One region of the Salinivibrio proteolyticus genome, then DNA from elsewhere that is predicted to be linked to it. Evidence: predicted binding sites of a transcription regulator. Region 1 holds the regulator's gene; the other holds the start of a gene.

Evidence for each region. Region 1 encodes MetJ, which represses methionine synthesis genes. Its sites were predicted from a motif close to TTAGACNTNTANANGTCTAA; they were not measured.
Region 2: a site for MetJ is predicted at 2,345-2,364, ahead of N7E60_RS08050 (MetQ/NlpA family ABC transporter substrate-binding protein). Genes of this name have one in related genera too.

Annotation. Positions count from the first base shown of each region.
Region 1 covers NZ_CP114584.1:228,623-238,945, forward strand. Annotated here, with positions in the region: gene priA (primosomal protein N') at 1-417, opposite strand, end outside; gene rpmE (50S ribosomal protein L31) at 636-851, shown strand; gene N7E60_RS01125 (malic enzyme-like NAD(P)-binding protein) at 1,104-2,357, shown strand; gene metJ (met regulon transcriptional regulator MetJ) at 2,472-2,789, opposite strand; gene metB (cystathionine gamma-synthase) at 2,962-4,119, shown strand; gene N7E60_RS01140 (bifunctional aspartate kinase/homoserine dehydrogenase II) at 4,189-6,630, shown strand; gene metF (methylenetetrahydrofolate reductase) at 6,882-7,781, shown strand; gene N7E60_RS01150 (PadR family transcriptional regulator) at 7,834-8,394, opposite strand; gene N7E60_RS01155 (O-acetylhomoserine aminocarboxypropyltransferase/cysteine synthase family protein) at 8,459-9,736, opposite strand; gene ppc (phosphoenolpyruvate carboxylase) at 9,920-10,323, opposite strand, start outside.
Region 2 covers NZ_CP114584.1:1,697,944-1,708,266, forward strand. Annotated here, with positions in the region: gene N7E60_RS08040 (GNAT family N-acetyltransferase) at 1-23, opposite strand, end outside; gene N7E60_RS08045 (multidrug effflux MFS transporter) at 20-1,234, opposite strand; gene N7E60_RS08050 (MetQ/NlpA family ABC transporter substrate-binding protein) at 1,519-2,316, opposite strand; gene N7E60_RS08055 (LON peptidase substrate-binding domain-containing protein) at 2,476-3,045, shown strand; gene N7E60_RS08060 (sigma-70 family RNA polymerase sigma factor) at 3,110-3,745, shown strand; gene N7E60_RS08065 (ChrR family anti-sigma-E factor) at 3,738-4,424, shown strand; gene sstT (serine/threonine transporter SstT) at 4,732-5,949, shown strand; gene mlc (sugar metabolism global transcriptional regulator Mlc) at 6,061-7,275, opposite strand; gene queE (7-carboxy-7-deazaguanine synthase QueE) at 7,540-8,205, shown strand; gene queD (6-carboxytetrahydropterin synthase QueD) at 8,282-8,644, opposite strand; gene N7E60_RS08090 (methyl-accepting chemotaxis protein) at 8,894-10,323, shown strand, end outside.

The sequences.
Region 1 (10,323 bases):
CGCTTGCTTTGGCGCGCGGGTAAGCCCGGTCACCGGTTGATTCTGTCCGGCTTCGGTCAATTGCCACCATTTTTGCTGCTTGAGCGCTGCGGGTCGACCTTTGCGCAGTAGCGTCGGCATCACGGCGCCCATCGCATCGCCAAGTGGATGATGATAAAAGCGACTTGCCCATTGCAACAGGTGATAGACGGCAGGAGTCCAAAGTGGCGCGTCATCCAATACCTCAGTGATCGCCTTGACTTGATGGGCGGCAACACTAGGTGTGGTGGTGATGGCAGTGACAATGCCGACCTTATGCTGGCGACCAAAAGGCACCTTCACACGTGCTCCCACCACAGGGACGTGTTCGGTAATCCGGTAATCAAAAGTTTTCGCCAGCGGGACCGGTAAGGCCACTTGTGCAAACTGTTCCATCACAACATCTTATCGGCTAACAAGACGCTCAGTGTAACGGCTTGACCCAGGTAGGCAAAGCCTTGTTGTTGGATACAAGGTGATGGGCGACTGCACAAAAAAGTTGCGAAATCGAGGTCGCTTGATTAGAATTGCGCGCCTTAGAAAATGTTTGTTAACGACGTGTGGTGCCCGGCTTAGGATCGGGAGAGCGACACGGCCTTCACTATGAGGTTATCCCTATGAAAGCTGGTATCCATCCAGAGTACAAAGCTGTCACTGCTAAGTGTTCTTGCGGTAACGAATTCGCGTTCAACACCACTCTTGGTAAAGACATCAACCTAGACGTGTGTGACAAATGTCACCCATTCTACACTGGTAAGCAACGTATCGTTGACACCGGTGGTCGTGTTGACCGCTTTAAGAAGCGTTTCGGTGCCCTTAGCAGCAAAAAATAAGCCGCTAACAGCCGAATGCGAAAAAGGGGTGCGAAAGCGCCCCTTTTTTGATCCCGTCGTCACCTTTTTAACGTCTAGAGGTCGGAGGTTAACGTTCGGGGCCGTTTTAGACTGGTGGACCTTTAGCCACTGCGTTAACATCGTTTATCTTGCTCGAATCTACCCTGTGGTTTGAGTATAGCGTTGCTGATATCAGCAGTCTTCCCAGCTGATATTGGTGCATCCCTTCACGATAATAACTAGGAACACTACATGTCGGACGATAAACGCCAGCAAGCGCTGGATTATCATGCATACCCTACTCCCGGAAAAATCTCTGTTGAATTGAGCAAGCCTGCTGACTCGGCGGCGGATCTGGCGTTGGCATACAGCCCAGGCGTTGCAGAGCCGGTCCGTGAAATCGCTCAAAACCCAGACGCTGTGTATCAATACACCGCAAAGGGCAACATGGTTGCGGTGATCTCAAACGGTACCGCCATTTTGGGATTGGGTAACTTAGGGCCAATGGCCTCAAAGCCCGTCATGGAAGGTAAAGCTTTATTGTTCAAGCGTTTTGCTGGCTTGGACTCGATCGACATTGAAGTCAAACACCGTACTATCGATGAATTCGTGGATACCGTTGCGAATATCGCGGATACCTTTGGGGGCATCAACCTTGAAGACATCAAAGCGCCGGATTGCTTTGAAATTGAAAAACAGCTGATTGAACGTTGTGAAGTGCCTGTTTTTCACGATGATCAGCACGGTACCGCGATTGTTACCGCGGCGGGTATGCTGAATGCCCTTGAGCTGCAAGGTAAAGATATTCGTGAAGCCACCATTGTGTGCCTTGGTGCTGGTGCAGCGGCTGTTGCCTGCATGGAGCTATTGATCAAATGTGGCGCGCAACGCGAAAAAATCTACATGCTGGATCGCAAAGGCGTGATCCACACCCGTCGTGACGACATCAATAAGTACAAGCAATTGTTTGCCAACAATACCGACAAACGTACCCTCGAAGATGTGATTGAGGGCGCTGATTTGTTTGTGGGTGTGTCAGGGCCAGACTTGCTCTCGCCAGAGGCACTAAAACTGATGGCCGATAAGCCGGTTGTTTTTGCCTGCTCGAACCCAGACCCTGAAATTAATCCAGAGGTCGCGCATCAAGTCCGTGATGATTTGATCATGGGAACAGGGCGCTCGGATTATCCAAACCAAGTCAACAACGTACTCTGCTTCCCGTTTATTTTCCGTGGAGCGTTGGATGTGCGTGCCAGTGAAATTAATGATGCAATGAAACTGGCGGCCGTTGAGGCGATCCGTGGTTTGGCGAAAGAGCCTGTCCCACAATCGGTATTGGACGCGGCAGGTGTTGATGCGCTGCATTTTGGCCCGGATTACATTATTCCTAAGCCAATGGATGCACGCTTATTGCCACGCGTGGCTCGCGCGGTGGCACTTGCAGCGGTTGAAACTGGCGTCGCCCGTATCGAGATGCCAGACAACTATATGCTCGACAAGGCGTAACATGCTCGACAAGGCATAATGCGTGAGCGTTAGGAAAAACGTGCTCTCATAAAACCTGAAAAGGTTGTGCCGAGCATCGATGATGACAAAAAACCCGCCAATCGGCGGGTTTTTTTAGTATTCGCTATCGTCGAACTCGATACCTAGTTCTTTCATGATCTGACGCGCTTCAGCAGGAATGCTGTCAGGCTTGTCTTTGCGAATATCGTCATCGGTTGGCAATGGCTGGCCGGTATAAGCATGCAAAAATGCTTCACACAGCAGCTCACTGTTGGTCGCGTGACGCAGGTTATTAACCTGACGGCGTGTCCGCTCGTCAGTGAGAATTTTTAAAACTTTAAGTGGGATAGAAACGGTGATTTTTTTCACCTGCTCCTTTTTCTTACCATGCTCGGCATACGGATTAATGTAATCGCCGTTCCACTGCGCCATGTCTCACCTATCTTGATTATTGAATACCCAGAATGATGCTGCGGAGATTCTAGCTATATTAACCGCCACATGCAAAGCTGTATAGACGTCTAGAAGTGTTGACGTCTCAAAAAGTGCAGGGTAAGGTGAGGATAACAACGCTGGCTCGCGCACCACATCGCAAGGATGAACCATGACCCGAAAAAAAACTGACACCATCGCTGTAAGAACTGGCATTGGCACCGACACGCAACATCATGCGGTGGTTCCCCCTTTATATCTCTCGACCAATTATCGCTTTCCCGCGTTGGGGGATGTGCCCACCTATGACTATGCACGCGGAGGTAATCCGACCCGCGCCCAGCTAGAGCAAGCATTGACTGACTTAGAAGGCGGCGCGGGAGCCGTGGTAACCAACTGCGGGATGGCCGCGATTAATTTGGTGTTATCGCTATTGAAGACGGGTGACAAAATTGTGGCCCCGCATGACTGTTATGGTGGCACGTATCGCTTGCTTGAGTCCCGATCCAAGCAGGGAATTTGGCAGGTTAAATTTGTCGACCAATCCGATCCAGACGCCTTGGCGAGCGCCTTGGCAGAATCACCGACGTTGGTGCTGGTGGAAACTCCATCTAACCCCCTGCTGCGCGTGGTCGATATTGCCGATATTTGCCAACAAGCGCATCAAGTCGGTGCTTGGGTGGTGGTCGACAACACTTTTTTATCTCCTGCTTTACAGCAACCACTTGCGCTAGGGGCCGACATGGTGGTGCATTCGACCACCAAATTTATTAATGGGCATTCTGATATTGTCGGTGGCGCGGTTATTGCAGCAACCAGTGAGCTTGCTGAAACTTTAGCGTGGTGGGGCAACTGTATAGGAGCCACGGGCAACGCGTTTGACAGTTATATGACATTGCGAGGGTTGCGTACCTTAGGCGCACGGGTTAAACAACACCAGCAAAACACGCAAGCGGTACTCGCCTATTTGCAAACGGTTCCTGCTGTGCGCCAACTCTATTATCCGGGACTCACGACCCATCCGGGTCACGAAATTGCTGCCCGTCAGCAATCAGGCTTTGGTAGTATGCTGAGCTTGGAATTGGATACCGACAGTGACGGGGTGGCGCGTTTTATCGCAGGCCTTTCGCTATTTGCTTTAGCAGAGTCGTTAGGCGGTGTAGAAAGCTTGGTCACACACCCAGGCTCCATGACACATCGGGCGATGAGTGATGCAGCGCAAGCGGAAGCGGGTATCGCACCGACCTTGCTGCGCTTTTCAATCGGATTGGAAGATGCGGATGATCTCATCGCTGATTTGGCCAACGCTTTTGCGGCATTGGCCGCGTAACCTGAACAACGTTACGGCGCTGTTCATTGCTTTACCCTGATATTTGGTTAGACAAAGAGAGACCTTGTCATGCATGCGCAATCGACGGAGACGTCCCCTGAAGCACAACGACAACTTCATAAATTTGGCGGCAGCAGCTTAGCGTCACCCGCCTGCTATCGTCGGGTTGTCGATGTATTGACCGCCCACGCGGGCCGCCAAGATTTGATTGTGGTCTCCGCGGCAGGCAAAACCACCAACCAATTAATTGCTTATCTGGCTCAGCTCAACAAAGACGGTCGCCTCGCCCATGAAACGCTACAGACCTTGCGCGGCTTTCAGCAAGATTTAATTGAAAATCTTATTGATGGTGAAGACAAGCAGCGCCTTGTCGATGCCTTGTATGCTGACATCGCCACGATTGCGACCTTGGGTGAGGGCTCGCTGACTGACGCAGATAAGGCGCGTATTCAAGGGTTTGGCGAGGTATGGTCGGCCCGCTTACTGGCGAGCTTGCTCAGCCAGCACCAGCAACTCGCTGTGATGTTGGACTCACGTCTGTGTCTACGTGCAGAGCGAGCAGCGCAGCCAGAAGTTGATCGGGGAGCGTCTTGGCCATTGCTGAACAACCAGTTATCCCAATATGCCCACACCCAAGTGGTGATCACGGGCTTTATGGCACAAAACCAAGCGGGAGAAACCGTGCTGCTTGGCCGCAATGGCTCCGACTACTCGGCAACCATTTTAGGTGCCTTGGCCGGGGTGAGTCGGGTGACGATTTGGAGTGACGTGGCTGGGGTGTACAGTGCCGACCCGCGTCATGTCGATAATGCCTGTTTGTTACCTTTGATTCGATTGGATGAGGCGGCTGAGCTGGCACGTCTTGCTGCCCCTGTGCTCCATAGCCGCACCTTACAGCCGGTGGCGCAAAGTGCCACCGATCTTACCTTACGCTGTACGCATGCACCTGACAGTGGCTCAACCCGTATCGAACGTGTGCTCGCCTCTGGGCGTGGCGCAAAGATCATTACGGCGCTAGATGATGTCTGTCTGTTGCAGTTTGATGTCGCACGCGGCCTCGACTTTCAGGCGTTTAAGCAGGAGCTAAGCCGCACCCTGACTCAGCTCAAGCTGCAACCTCTGGCTGTCGATTACCGTGATGACCAGCATCGCATTCAATTGGCATTCAGTGCAGAAGTGATCGATACCGTGATGGCACAGATTCAGGATGCGGGCCTGTCTGCGGAATTGCGTTTGCGTGAGGGCTTTAGCATGGTGGCGGCAGTGGGGGCCGGTGTCGTCAATAACCCCGTCCATTGCCACGGCTTTTACCAACAGCTGAAAGCACACCCTGTCGAGTTTATGAGTGAGTCGGCGTCTGGGCTTAGCTTGGTTGCGATTTTGCGTCAAATGCAGACCCAAGCCTTGGTGGCGGGGATGCACGATGCGCTGTTTCAGGCTCAGCGCCGCATCGGTTTGGTGTTAGTGGGAAAAGGTAACATTGGTACCCGCTGGCTCAGCCTCTTTGCCGAGCAAAAAACAGCGTTGGAGAAGCGCCATGGTAAAGGGGTCTCATTGATCTCTGTGGTGGATAGTCGCAACCAATGGTTGGATTTTGCCGGTATCGATCCTAGCCGTGTGTTAGACGGATTCGATGACAAAAGCGAGCCGTATTTTGATGACGAGTGGCTTACCCGTCTGCTCAATCATCCCTATGACGATGTGATTGTGCTGGACGTCACTGCCAGTGCATCACTCGCATACTTGTATCCGCGCCTTGCCGAACATGGCTTTCATTTGATCTCGGCGAATAAAGAAGCGGGGGCGGCACCGGCAGAGCAATATCATGCTATTCAGCAGGCCTTTGCCAAAACTGGACGACATTGGCTCTACAACGCGACCGTCGGAGCGGGATTACCCATTAACTACGCGGTACAAGATTTACAGGAAAGTGGCGATCAGATCCTAGCCTTATCTGGCATTTTCTCCGGCACACTCTCGTGGCTATTTTTACAATTCAGCGGCGAGGTTCCGTTTAGTGTGTTGCTTGAGCAGGCTTGGCAGCAAGGGTTAACCGAGCCTGATCCGCGTGAAGATCTCTCCGGCGCGGATGTGGTGCGCAAGCTGGTGATATTAGCGCGTGAGGCCGGTATGGCGTTAGAGCCTGAACAAGTGAAAGTGGAATCGTTAGTGCCAGAGGCGCTGCAAGCGCTTTCTTTGGACGGTTTTTTAGATAACGCCAGCCAAATGGATGAGGTGCTGCATGAACGCTTAATGAAAGCACAACGCGACCGCTCGGTGCTACGTTATGTGGCGCGTTTAGACGGCCAAGGTAAAGCGCAAGTCAGCTTAGAAACCCTGCCGATTGAGCACCCGTTGGCGCATCTACTGCCGTGTGACAATGTCTTTGCGATTGAGAGCCAATGGTATCGCGAAAATCCATTAGTCATTCGTGGCCCCGGCGCGGGGCGTGATGTCACCGCAGGCGCGATTCAATCCGATCTTAACCGTTTGATTGGACGTCTCCACTAGCTAGCGCATTTGTATTCCACGTTGACTAGGCTGCTCAATGATGCGTTGAGCAGCCTTTTTTCTGCCACGCATCGACGGCTTTTCCACCATACTTATCCCGACGGCCTGATTCATAACATTATGAGTTTTTTTCATTAATGTATCGTTGACATTCTCGCCGGATAACGCCAATCTTTAGACATATGGACGTCTAAAAGTATAAATCAAAACACACATCATCGCACACACCATATTGGTTGCAGGGAGAGGGTATGAGCTACACGCACGCGGGCCACATTGATGCACTGAATCAGAACATTGCTGACCTAAATGGCGACATTAACGTCTCATTTGAGTTTTTTCCGCCGAGTACCCCAACCATGGAGGAGACACTTTGGAACTCCGTGCATCGCTTAAAAGCGCTCAAACCTAAATTTATGTCAGTGACCTACGGCGCCAATTCAGGCGAGCGCGATCGCACCCACGACATTGTGAAAAGTATTCATGAACAAACGGGTATCGCCGCGGCGCCACATTTGACCTGCATTGACGCCAGTGAAGACGAGCTGCGTCATATTGCCCGCGACTATTGGCAAAACGGCATTCGTGACATTGTGGCGTTGCGTGGTGACTTGCCCTCGCCAGAGAAAAAGCCCGATATGTATGCGGTTGATTTGGTGCGCTTGCTCAAAGAAGAGCATGATTTTGATATTTCGGTCGCCGCTTATCCCGAAGTGCACCCAGAAGCGAAAAGCGCCCAAGCGGATTTAATTAACCTCAAGCGCAAAGTGGATGCGGGAGCCAGCCGGGCGATTACTCAGTTTTTCTTCGATGTCGAAAGCTATTTGCGCTTTCGTGATCGCTGTGTGGCGACGGGCATTGATGTCGAAATTGTGCCGGGGATTTTGCCGGTCTCCAACTTTAAGCAGGCGTCGCGCTTTGCCAAGATGACCAATGTGCGCGTGCCGCAATGGATGCACAAACAATACCAAGGCCTAGAGGATGATCCTGTTACGCGTCAGATGGTTGGGGCCTCGATTGCGATCGACATGGTGCGTGTCCTCAGTCGGGAAGGGGTGAAAGATTTCCATTTCTACACCTTGAATCGTGCCGAGCTCACCTATGCCTTATGTCATACCTTGGGCGTGCGTCCGCTTGCCGCTGTCTCATAAAAAAACGCCCACAATGGGGCGTTTTGAGGTTGCGTGTTGTGTGGTTTGCAATTTATGCCGAACAGGGTTCGCGAGGCGCCAGCATAGTCAATTCGTCGCGTACCTCTTGTGCCCAAGCCAGCCAAGCGCGGCGTTGATGAATGGTACGACGCAAGGCTAAACGCAGCAGGCGCTGCTGATTGGTAAGCGGGCTGGCTTGACCAAATTCGCGTTGCTCAATCATGGCGTAATGGTTGAGGAGTTGCTGCGATTCGGCAATTAACTGATTAACATGACCTAGCATGGGGGATGGGTCGAGCACTTCACAGCTCAACAGACGTGCGACATACTCATCCCGTTCGGGGGCAAGTTTTGGCTCACTGAGTAGCCAAGTTTGCAACATGTCAGTGCCGATCGGCGTAATGGCATAGACCTTGCGATCGGGCTTACCCATCTGTGGCTCCAAGCGGCAGCTCACCGCCCCTTTTTCTGCGAGCTTGGTAAGCTCGCGATACACTTGCTGATGGCTGGCTTTCCATACATAGCTAATGCTAGTGGAAAACGCCTTGGTAATATCGTAACCCGTGGACTCGCAGTTGCTTAGCACCGTCAGTATTACATGGGGTAGTGACATCTCTTCTATCCACAATTAGTCGTACAACAATAGGTCGGCCCGGAATGCGATAACCTTCTTTGGGTTATTTCGCCAAACTCAAGGCCTGCTCAAGGTCGGCAATGATGTCATCAATATGCTCAATGCCGACACAAAGACGGATCATTTCTGGTGTGACGCCGGCTGCGGCCTGCTCCTGCTCGTTTAACTGACGATGAGTGGTCGAAGCAGGATGACACGCGAGCGACTTGGCATCGCCAATGTTCACCAGACGTTTAAATAAATTCAGTGCATCGTAAAAGCGCACACCCTCATCAAAGCCACCTTTTAAGCCAAACGACCACAGTGACGCGGGCAATCCACCGCGGATCAGCGTTTGGGCACGCGAATAATGCGGATGCGTTTCAAGGCCGGCATAGTTCACCCACGCCACGGCGGGGTGATTGGCTAGGTAATCGGCCACGGCTTTGGCGTTCTCGCAATGGCGCTCCATACGCAGGCTCAAGGTTTCTAACCCTTGCATCAACATAAAAGCGTTCATCGGCGAGAGTGCCGCGCCACTGTTACGTAGCGGCACCGTACGTGCGCGGGCAATAAATGCGGCTGGGCCAAACGTCTCACTATAAACCACGCCGTGATAGGCAGGCTCCGGTTGTGAGAATTGCGGGAATCGGGCTTGATGTGCTACCCAGTCAAAGGTGCCGCCATCGACAATCATACCGCCAAGGGTGGTGCCATGACCGCCAATGTACTTGGTGAGTGAGTGCACCACGATATCGGCCCCATGCTCAATCGGTTTACACAAAACCGGTGTGGCCACGGTATTATCGACCACCAAAGGGACCCCATGCGCATGGGCAACCTTGGCTAAGCCTTCAATATCGGCGATATTGCCGGCCGGGTTACCAATCGACTCGCAATAGACTGCTTTGGTGTTGTCATCAATCAGCGCCTCAATCGCACTGGCGTCGTCACTCGCGGCAAAACGCACCTCGATGCCTTGCTCGGGGAGCATGTGGGCAAACAAGGTATAGGTGCCACCATAAAGCTGTGGTGTGGCGACGATGTTATCACCGGCTTTGGCGAGGGTTTGAATCGCATAGGTGATGGCCGCCGCACCGGCACTGACACACAGTCCCGCAATACCGCCTTCTAATGCCGCCACCCGTTGCTCCAACACGTCGTTGGTCGGGTTCATTATCCGTGAGTAGATATTGCCCGGCACATCAAGATTAAACAGGTCAGCACCATGTTGCGCATTGTCAAACTCGTAAGCGACGGTTTGATAGATGGGCGTTGCCACCGATTTGGTGGTGGGGTCGGTCTGGTAGCCGTGATGAATCGAGAGGGTTTCGTCTTTCATGGCAATTCCTTTGCGTTGTTGGGTCGCGTCAGTGCGACCTTCAATAGTAATAATATTATCAATGCAACAGCAAGCATTAGCTGCGGCTTTGCATAAAAAAGTCTGTGGTCAGAATTTCCTCAGCGTCGTTCATGTGCCAAGACAAAAAAGCCGCACCCTAGGGTACGGCTCTACTATCAAGGATTAACCGGTATTGCGCAGCCCCGCGGCAATCCCCGCAATGGAAATCATCAAGGCATCGTCGAGTGACTGATCGCCTTGTTCCGATTGCCGTGTACGGTATAACAGCTCGGCTTGCAGCATATTGAGCGGCTCAACATAAATATTACGTAAGCGAATCGCTTCAGCGCCCCATGGGTTTTGCTCCATCAGGTTGTCGCTATTTTCCACTGCCAGCACAACCTGAATATCTTGGCGTAATTGCTCACGCAAGGATTCACCTAACGGCCAGAGGCTCTCATCGACCAAGCGCTGATCATAGTACTTGGCAATATCGAGGTTGGTTTTGGTAAACACCATCTCCAGCATGCCAAGCCGGGTGGAGAAGAATGGCCACTCACGACACATTTCTTCTAGCTGGGCTTTAT
Region 2 (10,323 bases), 1.5 Mb from region 1:
TTTTCTAACCGTGACTTTGTCATGATGCCTCACTCGGGGTACTGGCGACGTTGACTTTCGGGGCGGCAAACCCGCGAAAGATATTATGAACAGAAAGCAACGCAAACACGCCCACCACTACGCCAAGGTGCCAGGCTTCGCTAACGCCCAAACTCAATAACGCCATACTCATCAACGCGGAAATAATCATCTGTCCACCACCGGAGAGCGCAGCGACGGTGCCGGCTTGGTTAGAGTAAGGTTGCATCACCTGCGACTGGGCGCACGGCAGCGCAATCCCGTTGCCAAACACCATAAAGAACTGCCCTATCATCAGCAGTAACGGATCCATCGGAGTGAACCATAGCCAAACCGCAGAGATGAGCTGCATCACAGGTGCCATCAACAGCATGCGCTTGGTGCCCAAACGCGGCCGAATGCGCGAAACCAACGCGCTACCCAGTAATAAGCCACATGTTGGAATAAGCGCCCACAGCGCATATTGATCCGAGGTCATACCGATGCGCTCTTGCATTAAAAATGGCATCAGCGACACCGTGGTGATCACCAAGGTAAAATTCACCCAGCTAATACTGGCGAAATAAAGAAAATACGGTGTTTTTAGCAGTGCGCCATAACGGCCGAGGATCACCTTCACATTAGGCAACGGCGAACGAGCGAGCATGCTTTCTTTGAACAGGAAAAACAACACGCACCACACCAAGCTGGTGTACACCATCAGCAAAATAAAGATCGCCAGCCAGCCTAGATTGTGGTTAACGAACCCGCCAATCACAGGAGCGACGATGGGGGTCAACGACGCCACCATAATCAAATATGACATGGCTTGCGGTAGTTGATCTCCGGAATAAGAGTCACGAGTAAAGGCTCGTGAGAGCACGGCACAACAGCCGGTGCCCATTCCTTGGATGCAACGGCCAATGACTAGGCCAGTGAAACTGGCGCTAAAGCTCACCATCACGGTTAAACCAATCAAGGAGAGCAATACCCCAGCCAATAACACGCGGCGACGGCCAAGCGCATCTGAGATAGGCCCGTAGATAAACTGTGATGGCCCAAAGCCGAGTAGATAGGCAGAGATCAGCAGTTGGACATCATCCATACTGAGGTTAAAGTCTCGGGCTATCCACGGCAAAGACGGGAACACCAATCCCATACTGAACTGCCCAATGCTGACGGTTAAGCATGCCAGCAATACGGGCGACCAATTAAATGGACGAGTAGCCGATTGCATCCAATTTCCTGTGCATTTGCGTCGAGGGAAGAAAGGCAAGTGTCAAGCCAGTACGCGGCATAAATCACACTTTGATTGGCATAGTAACGCAATAAGCAACTGAGTGGTAACAAAAATTTAAAATTCGCTCGCGTTGGGTTGGATGGCGGAAAGCGCGGCTAACGACAAAGATCGCATGTCAGCAAGACTGGCAACATGGCACAAATAAAAGGCATGCGATGGATCCAAAAAGCCCGATACGGTTTCACGAATCGGGCATCTTAACTATTGAGCGCGACGCGCATTTAAAAAGCGGGTTCAATCGTCCCTTTAAATGTCTTTTCAAGAAAGTCACGGGTTTGTTGAGACTGAAACAGCGCCACCAAACGTTGTAGGTCGGGGTTGTCTTTATCTTCTTCGCGGGCGGCCACAACCATCACCGCCAAGGGAGCATTTTTCGACTCCAAGAAAATACCTTGCTCACTCGGGCTTAATCCCGATGACATCACATAGTTCATGGTAATCGCCGCCGCATCGACATCCTGTAAGCTGCGTGGCAGTTGTGCCGCCTCAACCTCAACAAATTCGAGTTGTTTAGGATTGGCGATGATATCTTGCAAGGTAGCTTTAAAGCCGACACTGTCGGCTAAGGTAATTAACCCCGCCTCTTGCAGCAATAACAATGCGCGTCCCGCGTTGGTAGGATCGTTGGGGATCGCAATTTGTGCGCCATTCGGCAGCGCATCAACATGCTCAACGCGATCAGAGTAGATCCCCATCCGCATCAAAATGGAACGTCCCATCGATACCAACTGGCTACCGTTGTTTTGGTTGTAGTTATCCAAAAACGGCTGATGTTGGTAACTGTTTAGATCTAAGCTACCATCCGCCAAGCCAGCATTGGGGGAAATATAGTCGGAAAATTCGACCACCTCGACCGCAATACCTTCGGCTTTTGCTTGCTTGGCAACCGCTTCAGCCACCTGTGCATGCGGCCCCACTGTGGCGCCAATTTTGATCACCTTATCTTGTGATTCTGAACAGCCAACCAGCGTGAGCGTGAGTCCGAGTATGAGAATAAAAGAAGCACGTAGAGATTTCATCAATCGGTAATCCTTTCCGAAAAGCCACTTAGACATCTATACTGCCAAATGAGAAGAATATGTCAATCATTGTTTCTGCGATTCTCTGGACGCTTGATCGCTTGTCGCTAAGGGCGCGTATTAGTCAGCATGTTCAATCGATTATCAGGAGGCGCGGATATGACCAAGCTGTTTCCTTTGCCCCTCTTTTTGTTACCGGGTGGCAGAGCAAAACTACGTATTTTTGAACCCCGCTATTTACGGTTGGTACGCGAATGTACCGCCAACGGAGAAGGGTTTGTCCTTGCAATGATGCAAGGTCAGCGGCTTTATAAATACGGTACTTTGGTCGATATCGTTGATTTCGAGACGCTTCCCGATGGATTGCTGGGCATAACCATTGCGGGCCGACAACGGGTGGAAATTATGTCAACCGAACAAGCGCCCGACAAATTGTGGTTGGGTGAAATACGTACCCTGCATGATTGGCCACACGATGATTATGTCGATAATACGGACGATGAGGTGCAAGCGCGCATTGCCACCAGCCTCAAGCACATATTTGCTGCCCATCCTGATCACGCCGAGCAGTATGAACAGCCTCATTTCGAGGATGTCACCTGGGCGTGTCAGCGTTGGTTAGAGATTCTGCCCCTCACGAGTGCGCAAAGACAATGGTTTATCGCACAAGACTCTGCCGATGAGGCCAAGCAATTCATTCACCAACTGCTTGAAGAACACGTCGAGTGATCCAAATGATTTGTGGTGCGTATTGGGGTGTCAGATGGACGGCACTGACAGATAGGACTCAACTATGACTGCGCCTCAAACCATGTATACTGAAGCTTCAACCTCGAGACGGAATACACGTACCACAATGACTGACGTGACGAAGGAAGAGTTGGCGGAGCTATTATTACGCGTTGCGGAACAGCGAGACCGTGTCGCCTTTGAGCGTTTGTTTCGCTTTTTTGGCCCGAAGATCCGATCTTATGGAACCAAACATCTACGCGCGGACGGACAGGCGATGGAGCTAGTCCAAGAAACCATGTTGGTGGTGTGGCGAAAAGCCCATCTTTACAACGCCGAGAAAGGGGCGGCAACGACCTGGGTGTTTACCATCATGCGTAACATCAGCTTCGATATGCTTCGTAAGGTGCAATCGAACCGCGAAGATAATTTTAGCGACGAGATTTGGCCGATACTGGAATCCGGTCAACAAGACAATGAAACCGACTCAGGTGCTCAGCACATGATGGATCAGGAATTATTATCCTTCATTGATGAATTACCTGAAGTACAACAACAGGTGGTGCGTGGTGTGTACTTAAAGCAACTCACCCACCAAGAGCTATCGGACCAACTTAATGTTCCATTAGGGACCGTGAAGTCGCGTTTGCGACTCGGGCTCGAGAAGCTGCGCAATCATCTGGAGGTCAACAATGATTAAATATCATCCTTCTTCCGAACTGCTGGATGCCTTTGCAGCCGGCCAATTACCGACATCCATGGCGATTGCTCTCTCTGCACACGTTGAATTATGTCAACAATGCCGTGAGCATGTGAGTGCGAAAGAAGAAGCGCTAGCATTAGCCGCGTTTGAAGAGGCTGAGACCGATCACGAGTTCGCGGCAGGCACTCTGCCTTGGGACGATGATCTAGAAGCGGACATGATGAGTGCGATTTTTGACGCCCCTGAACAAGACGAGGCATCACGCATTCAAGTCGCTCGCTCTAACGAGATTCGGGTTGGAGACAAAACCTACACACTACCACGCGCACTGCAGCGTTTTAGTGATTCGAATTGGTTATCATTCGGCAAGGTGCAACGCGCTAGGCTGAATCTTGAAGAAGGCGCCACACGTGCGAGTTTCTTACATATCGACGAAGGCGGCTCGGTTCCAGCCCATACACACAAAGGCTATGAGCTGACGCTGTTACTCGATGGCACCTTTGAAGATGAAAGCGGGCAATACTCGCCGGGTGACTTTATTTTGTTGGATAGTCGACATCATCACACCCCCTCCACCAAAGACGGGTGTCTGTGTTACACGGTCGCGAATGCGCCACTGCACTTCACCAAGGGCGTAAGTAAGCTACTTAATACCGTGGGTCATGCGATTTACTAAAAATCCTTGTGCTAGTTGTTATCCTATCTTTGGCGGCGAAAGCCGCCTTTTTTTATGCTGTTCAAGACAATAAATGCGTACAAATGCTCGGCGCATTAAAACGATTTCCTCACATCTAGCGCCGTGATAACAGAATAATTACACTAAAGAAACTTTCATTTAATGCCAACTGACTGACAGAATCCCACCTAACTAGTGCAAAGTATCAATTTTCACTTTACATAGGGTGAATCAAACTGGTTTAATTCCCCACTTCTAACGATTCATTAACAGCCATTGATAAAAAACACAGTGAAGTGAGACACACATGAGTCAAACACAACTCGCCAGTATCAGCCGAGGTCACTCGTTGGTACTTCAAATCGTTATAGGTATTCTTGCTGGGGGCGTACTCGCCTATCTGTCGCCTGAGTTGGCGAGCACAGCAGGTTTACTTGGTAAGCTTTTTGTTAGCGCACTGAAAGCAGTTGCACCCATTTTGGTCTTCGTTTTGGTTGCTGCCTCTATCGCTAACCAAAAGAAAGGTCAGCGCGCCAACATGCGCCCGATTGTTTTCCTCTACCTGCTCGGCACGCTGGCGGCATCCTTGACCGCGGTTACCATGAGCTTTTTGTTTCCGACGACCTTACAGTTTGCCGCAACCGATGCAGCTGTCGCGCCACCGGAAGGCATTACCCAAGTATTAAACACCTTGCTTTTTAATATTGTCGATAACCCAGTCAACGCTCTGATGTCCGGTAACTATATCGGTATTCTCGCGTGGGCGATTGGTTTGGGCATTGCCTTACACCATGCATCAAGCGAGACCAAACGCGTCTTCTCTGACGTGTCTGAAGGCGTGTCTATGATTGTGCGCTTCGTGATCCGTTTTGCGCCCATCGGTATTTTTGGCCTTGTCGCCAACACCTTGGCACAAAGTGGTTTTGATGCGCTGCTTGGCTACATTCATTTGCTTGGCGTGCTCCTTGGCAGTATGGCAACGATCGCGTTGATCGTTAACCCACTGATCGTGTTTTATAAAACGCGCCAAAATCCGTATCCATTGGTTTTCCGCTGCCTGCGTGAAAGTGGCCTTACCGCCTTCTTTACCCGCAGCTCAGCCGCGAACATCCCTGTGAATATGCAGCTGTGCCGTAAGCTCAAGCTTGATGAAGATACTTACTCTGTCTCGATTCCACTCGGGGCAACGATCAACATGGGTGGCGCGGCAATCACCATCACGGTTCTTACACTCGCCGCGGTACATACCTTGGGAATTGAAGTGGATATTGCCACTGCAATTCTGCTTAGCATTGTTGCCGCGGTGTCTGCGTGCGGTGCCTCAGGCGTTGCAGGCGGCTCGCTCTTGCTGATCCCACTGGCGTGTAACTTGTTTGGTATCCCGCACGAAATTGCTATGGAAGTGGTCGGTGTTGGCTTTACCATTGGTGTGTTGCAAGATTCGGCAGAAACGGGGCTTAATAGCTCAACAGACGTAGTCTTTACCGCCGCAGCCTGTATGGGTGAAGAGCGTAAAAACGGATAAGCCATAAAGGGCGTTTTATCGGCACAAGGCGGATAGCGCTCCCATTCAGGCTTGACACAAAAAGCAGGTGCTTGGCACCTGCTTTTTTCGTTTATAGCCTCGTTTCTAGCTTTAGCCTTCCAGTACCTTCATGAGTAGTTTGCCGTCGTACATGGCTTGTTTCACCATCGCGGCGCCCGGCATGGTCGCTTGCGTGTAGAAATAACTTTCTTCTAGCACTAAGTTTTGGCTGTATAAGGGGATGGTTTGCGTCTTTAAGCATTCCATGATTGCTGGATAGAGCACCGATTTCGCCCGGTTAAACTCGCCGCCGAATAATATTTTTTCCGGATTAAATAAATTCACCACGATGGCGATCGCTGTCCCTAGGTGATGGCCAAGCTCTGTAATCACGCGTTGCGCCAACGCATCACCGGCGACGGCGGCATCACAAATCGCGTCGATAGTGAGGGTTTTACCGCGCAATTGACTAGGGTGCCCCTCTGCGAGCAAGGTTTCCACCTGCTCAATGACCGCGGCTAAACTTGCTACGGTTTCCAAGCAGCCATAGTTGCCACAAAAGCATCGCTTACCAAATGGCTTCACTTGAATATGACCCAGCTCACCAACATTCCCCACGCGCCCTTGGAGTACTTTTCCTTCTAGGATGATCCCAGCCCCAACGCCATTGTGAACGGCAATCAGCACCGCGCTATCTGATTCTTTCGCGTTACCAAATAACTTTTCAGCCAGCGCCCACGAGCGGGTATCATTACCCACAAAAACCGGTAATCCTGTTTCTCGATGCAGGACGGGTCCCAATGGCATATGGCTAACCTCAAAGTGCGGCATTTGAATGACCGTTCCTTGCGCACTATTCACTAAACCCGGCAACGACACCGCGATGCTTGTCACGCGATCCACCACTTCATGATGACGCGAAAAGAAGGCTTTAACGTACTCGACAACGGTCGCTAGCAAGGCCTCTTGAGGCATCACCGCCAACTCATGGCGCTCTTGTACCAGAATGTCACTGCTTAACGAGTGCAAAGCCATCGTGAGGTAACCGCGCCCTAAACGCATCGATAAGAATTGCCACCCGTCATTGTCCAGCATCAACCCAACGGCGGGTCGACCACGCATACTGGTTTCTTGAATTTGTGTTTCTTTGACAAGGTGTGCGTCCATTAGCTCACGGACAATTTTAGTAATGCTGGCAGGTGCCAGCTGGCTGCGTTTGGAGAGCTCGATGCGCGAGATAGGCCCAAAGCGGTCGATCAAGTTGTACACTGTGCCGGCATTTTTGCGCTTGATATGATCAATATGCCCCGGCTGCCCAATAATCATGCCCTGTCCTATTACTGCTGGGATCTGGCGATCCTATTCATGATGATGCGTATAATTGAATTTTTTTACTTTGCGAACTAATTGTGAAGCACAATAAGGTCGCCGCGTGATATCTATCACTTTAAGGTGTGAAAATCGCGTTTAGCCTCACGAAACCATACGATTTAGTAACTATGGTAAAAATCCAATCAATCGTGAAAAAGCAAGATCTGCGGAGGATAAATTGGCATAATGCGCCGTCGAATCGAACCGCCAGAAAGCATGATGTACCGAGTAAACGAAATTTTTGAAACTATTCAGGGAGAAGGCACATTTACTGGCGTGCCCTCCGTCTTTGTCCGCTTGCAAGGTTGCCCTGTCGGCTGCGCTTGGTGCGATACCAAGCAAACATGGGAAACCGATGATAACGATCAGCAAGACAAGATATTTATTATCGATAAGTCAGAAGACTCGCCTGCTTGGTGCTGGCTGAGTGCGAAAGATATTGCGACAGAAATCACCCAACGCTATCAGGCTAAACACATTGTGATTACTGGGGGGGAGCCTTGCCTATACGACTTGGTGCCCTTAACCGAGGCGCTAGAAGCGGTTGGGTGTCAGTGCCAAATTGAAACCAGTGGCACGTACGAGGTTAAAGCCAGTCCGCAGACTTGGGTCACGGTATCACCTAAAATCAATATGCGCGGCAAATTACCGGTACTGGCCAGTGCGATGGCGCGCGCGAACGAAATCAAACATCCTGTGGGCACCGAGAAAGACATTGCACAGTTAGATACCCTACTTGAGCACTGCCCACCGTCACCGAAGGCAACCATTGCGCTACAACCGGTCAGTCAAAAGCCGCGAGCCACCAAGCTATGTATTGATACCTGTATTGCGCGCGGCTGGCGCTTGTCGATACAAACGCACAAATATTTAAACATTGCTTAGCGCCAATGGGAGCCATCGTATTAGCCGATATGAAGTGTATCGATAAGAGGGCCGAGTGATGATACTCGGCTCTTTTTTATTCACCGCGATAAGTGCAGCCTGCGGTACAGGTTTCTTTCACCATTACCTTACTTAATAAAGGCAGGTTTGGCTTGACCTGTTGCCAAATCCAACGCGCCAACACTTCGCTGGTTGGGTTTTCCAGCCCTTCAATCTCATTGAGATAGTAGTGGTCAAGACGATCATAGATAGGCTTGAAAGCGGCTTTGATGTCAGCGAAGTCGATCACCCAGCCTGTGTGTGGGTCAACCTCTCCTTCAACATACAAACGCACCATAAACGAGTGACCGTGCAAACGCCCACACTTATGTCCTTCTGGCACATTCGGTAAGTGGTGTGCGGCCTCAAAGGTAAATTCTTTAAACAGTTCAGTTGTCATACTGCCAAATCCCATCAACAACAAGATGGCGCATGCTACTCAACTTCCCTGACCGACACAATCTCTATCCCTGAGATCAGCGCGATTATAGCCAACGCAAACCGTTGCCCGTCGCAAAGGTGCGACAATTTACGTCGATGAAATCACACATTTTATATGGGAATCGCGGCATCTGGTGAGACACGGTTTAACATAGATCTGACAGAATTCAATTGACATACATATAATTTAATAACAAACGGTTGACTCATGCGCATGACTCTCGCGAGCAAACTTCTCCTTTCGCTTTTTCTCGTCTTCGCTCTGGTGCTTGTGACCTCGTTGGCCTATCAATCACATCAGCAAAAAGCGCTGATGACCTCGATAGTCAGTGAACAAACGCTCGATAAAGCATCCAACTATTTCGATAGCCTGAATATGTTGATGCTGACCGGCACAATCAGCCAACGCAATACACTGCGTGATAAAATGCTTTCACACAAAGGTATTGAAGAGGCACGTGTTATTCGGGCAGAAGCGATCACCCGCTTTTTCGGTCCAGGCAACCCTGAACAAGCCCCAAAAGATAATATTGACCAACGTGCACTTGATGGCGAGACCATTGTTGAAACCTTTGACTCTGAATCCGGCAAGGGGTTGGTTGTGGCACTGCCAATGAAAGCCAGCAGTGATTATCGCGGGACCAATTGCCTACAATGTCATGTTGCCGAAGAGGGAACCGTGCTGGGCGTTATTCGACTCGAATATGACTTACAGCCGCTCTATGGCACCATTGATAAAGAAATGCTGATCACTGCCGGGATCATGGGCAGTATCGCCGTATTGGGTTTTCTGATCTCACTGACTGTGATCCGTCGTTGGGTGGTGTCACCCCTCAAGCATGTATCGGCCTTTATGAAGCGGACGAGTCGCGACAAAAACTTGGCTGAGCGTTTGAATGACAAACGCAATGACGAGATTGGCGAGTTATGTAACAGCTGTGACCAATTACTCGATAATTTCTCTGCGAGCTTACAACAGGTGCAACGTACCTCAGAGACGCTGTCGTCTGAAGCGTTAAACCTCATTCGCGTCTCTGGGCATACCGACCAACTCGCCGATAGCCAACGTCATGAAACCAATGAAATGTCTGTGGCCATCAACGATGTTCAGCAACATCAACATGACATTCAAAGCCGTACGAGCGAGGCTGCACAATTGAGCGAGTCTGCTGCCGGTAGCGCCAATCAAGGCAGTGAACTGGCCAACGTCGCCGCCAATGATATCCGCAAACTGATGGATGATATTGGTCAAGTACGCAGCCAGATTTTGGATGTAAACCAGCAAAGCCAACAAGTGACAACCATTTTGGGCGTGATCCGCGAAATCGCTGAGCAGACTAACCTACTCGCGCTGAATGCGGCGATAGAAGCCGCTCGCGCTGGTGAACAAGGTCGCGGCTTCGCCGTGGTCGCTGAAGAAGTACGTAACTTGGCCAGCCGTAGCCATGATGCAACCGGGGAAATCCAAACCATTATTGAAAACTTGTGCTCAGGCAGTGAAGCCTCCGCTCAAGCAGTCGAAGCCACCACAGAAAGCGCGAATCAACGTGCCGAGACGGTGATGCAACTCTCTGACGCCTTGGCGGATATTGCTGAGCAAGTGACCACCGTGAACAATAATACGGACGACATTAGCCA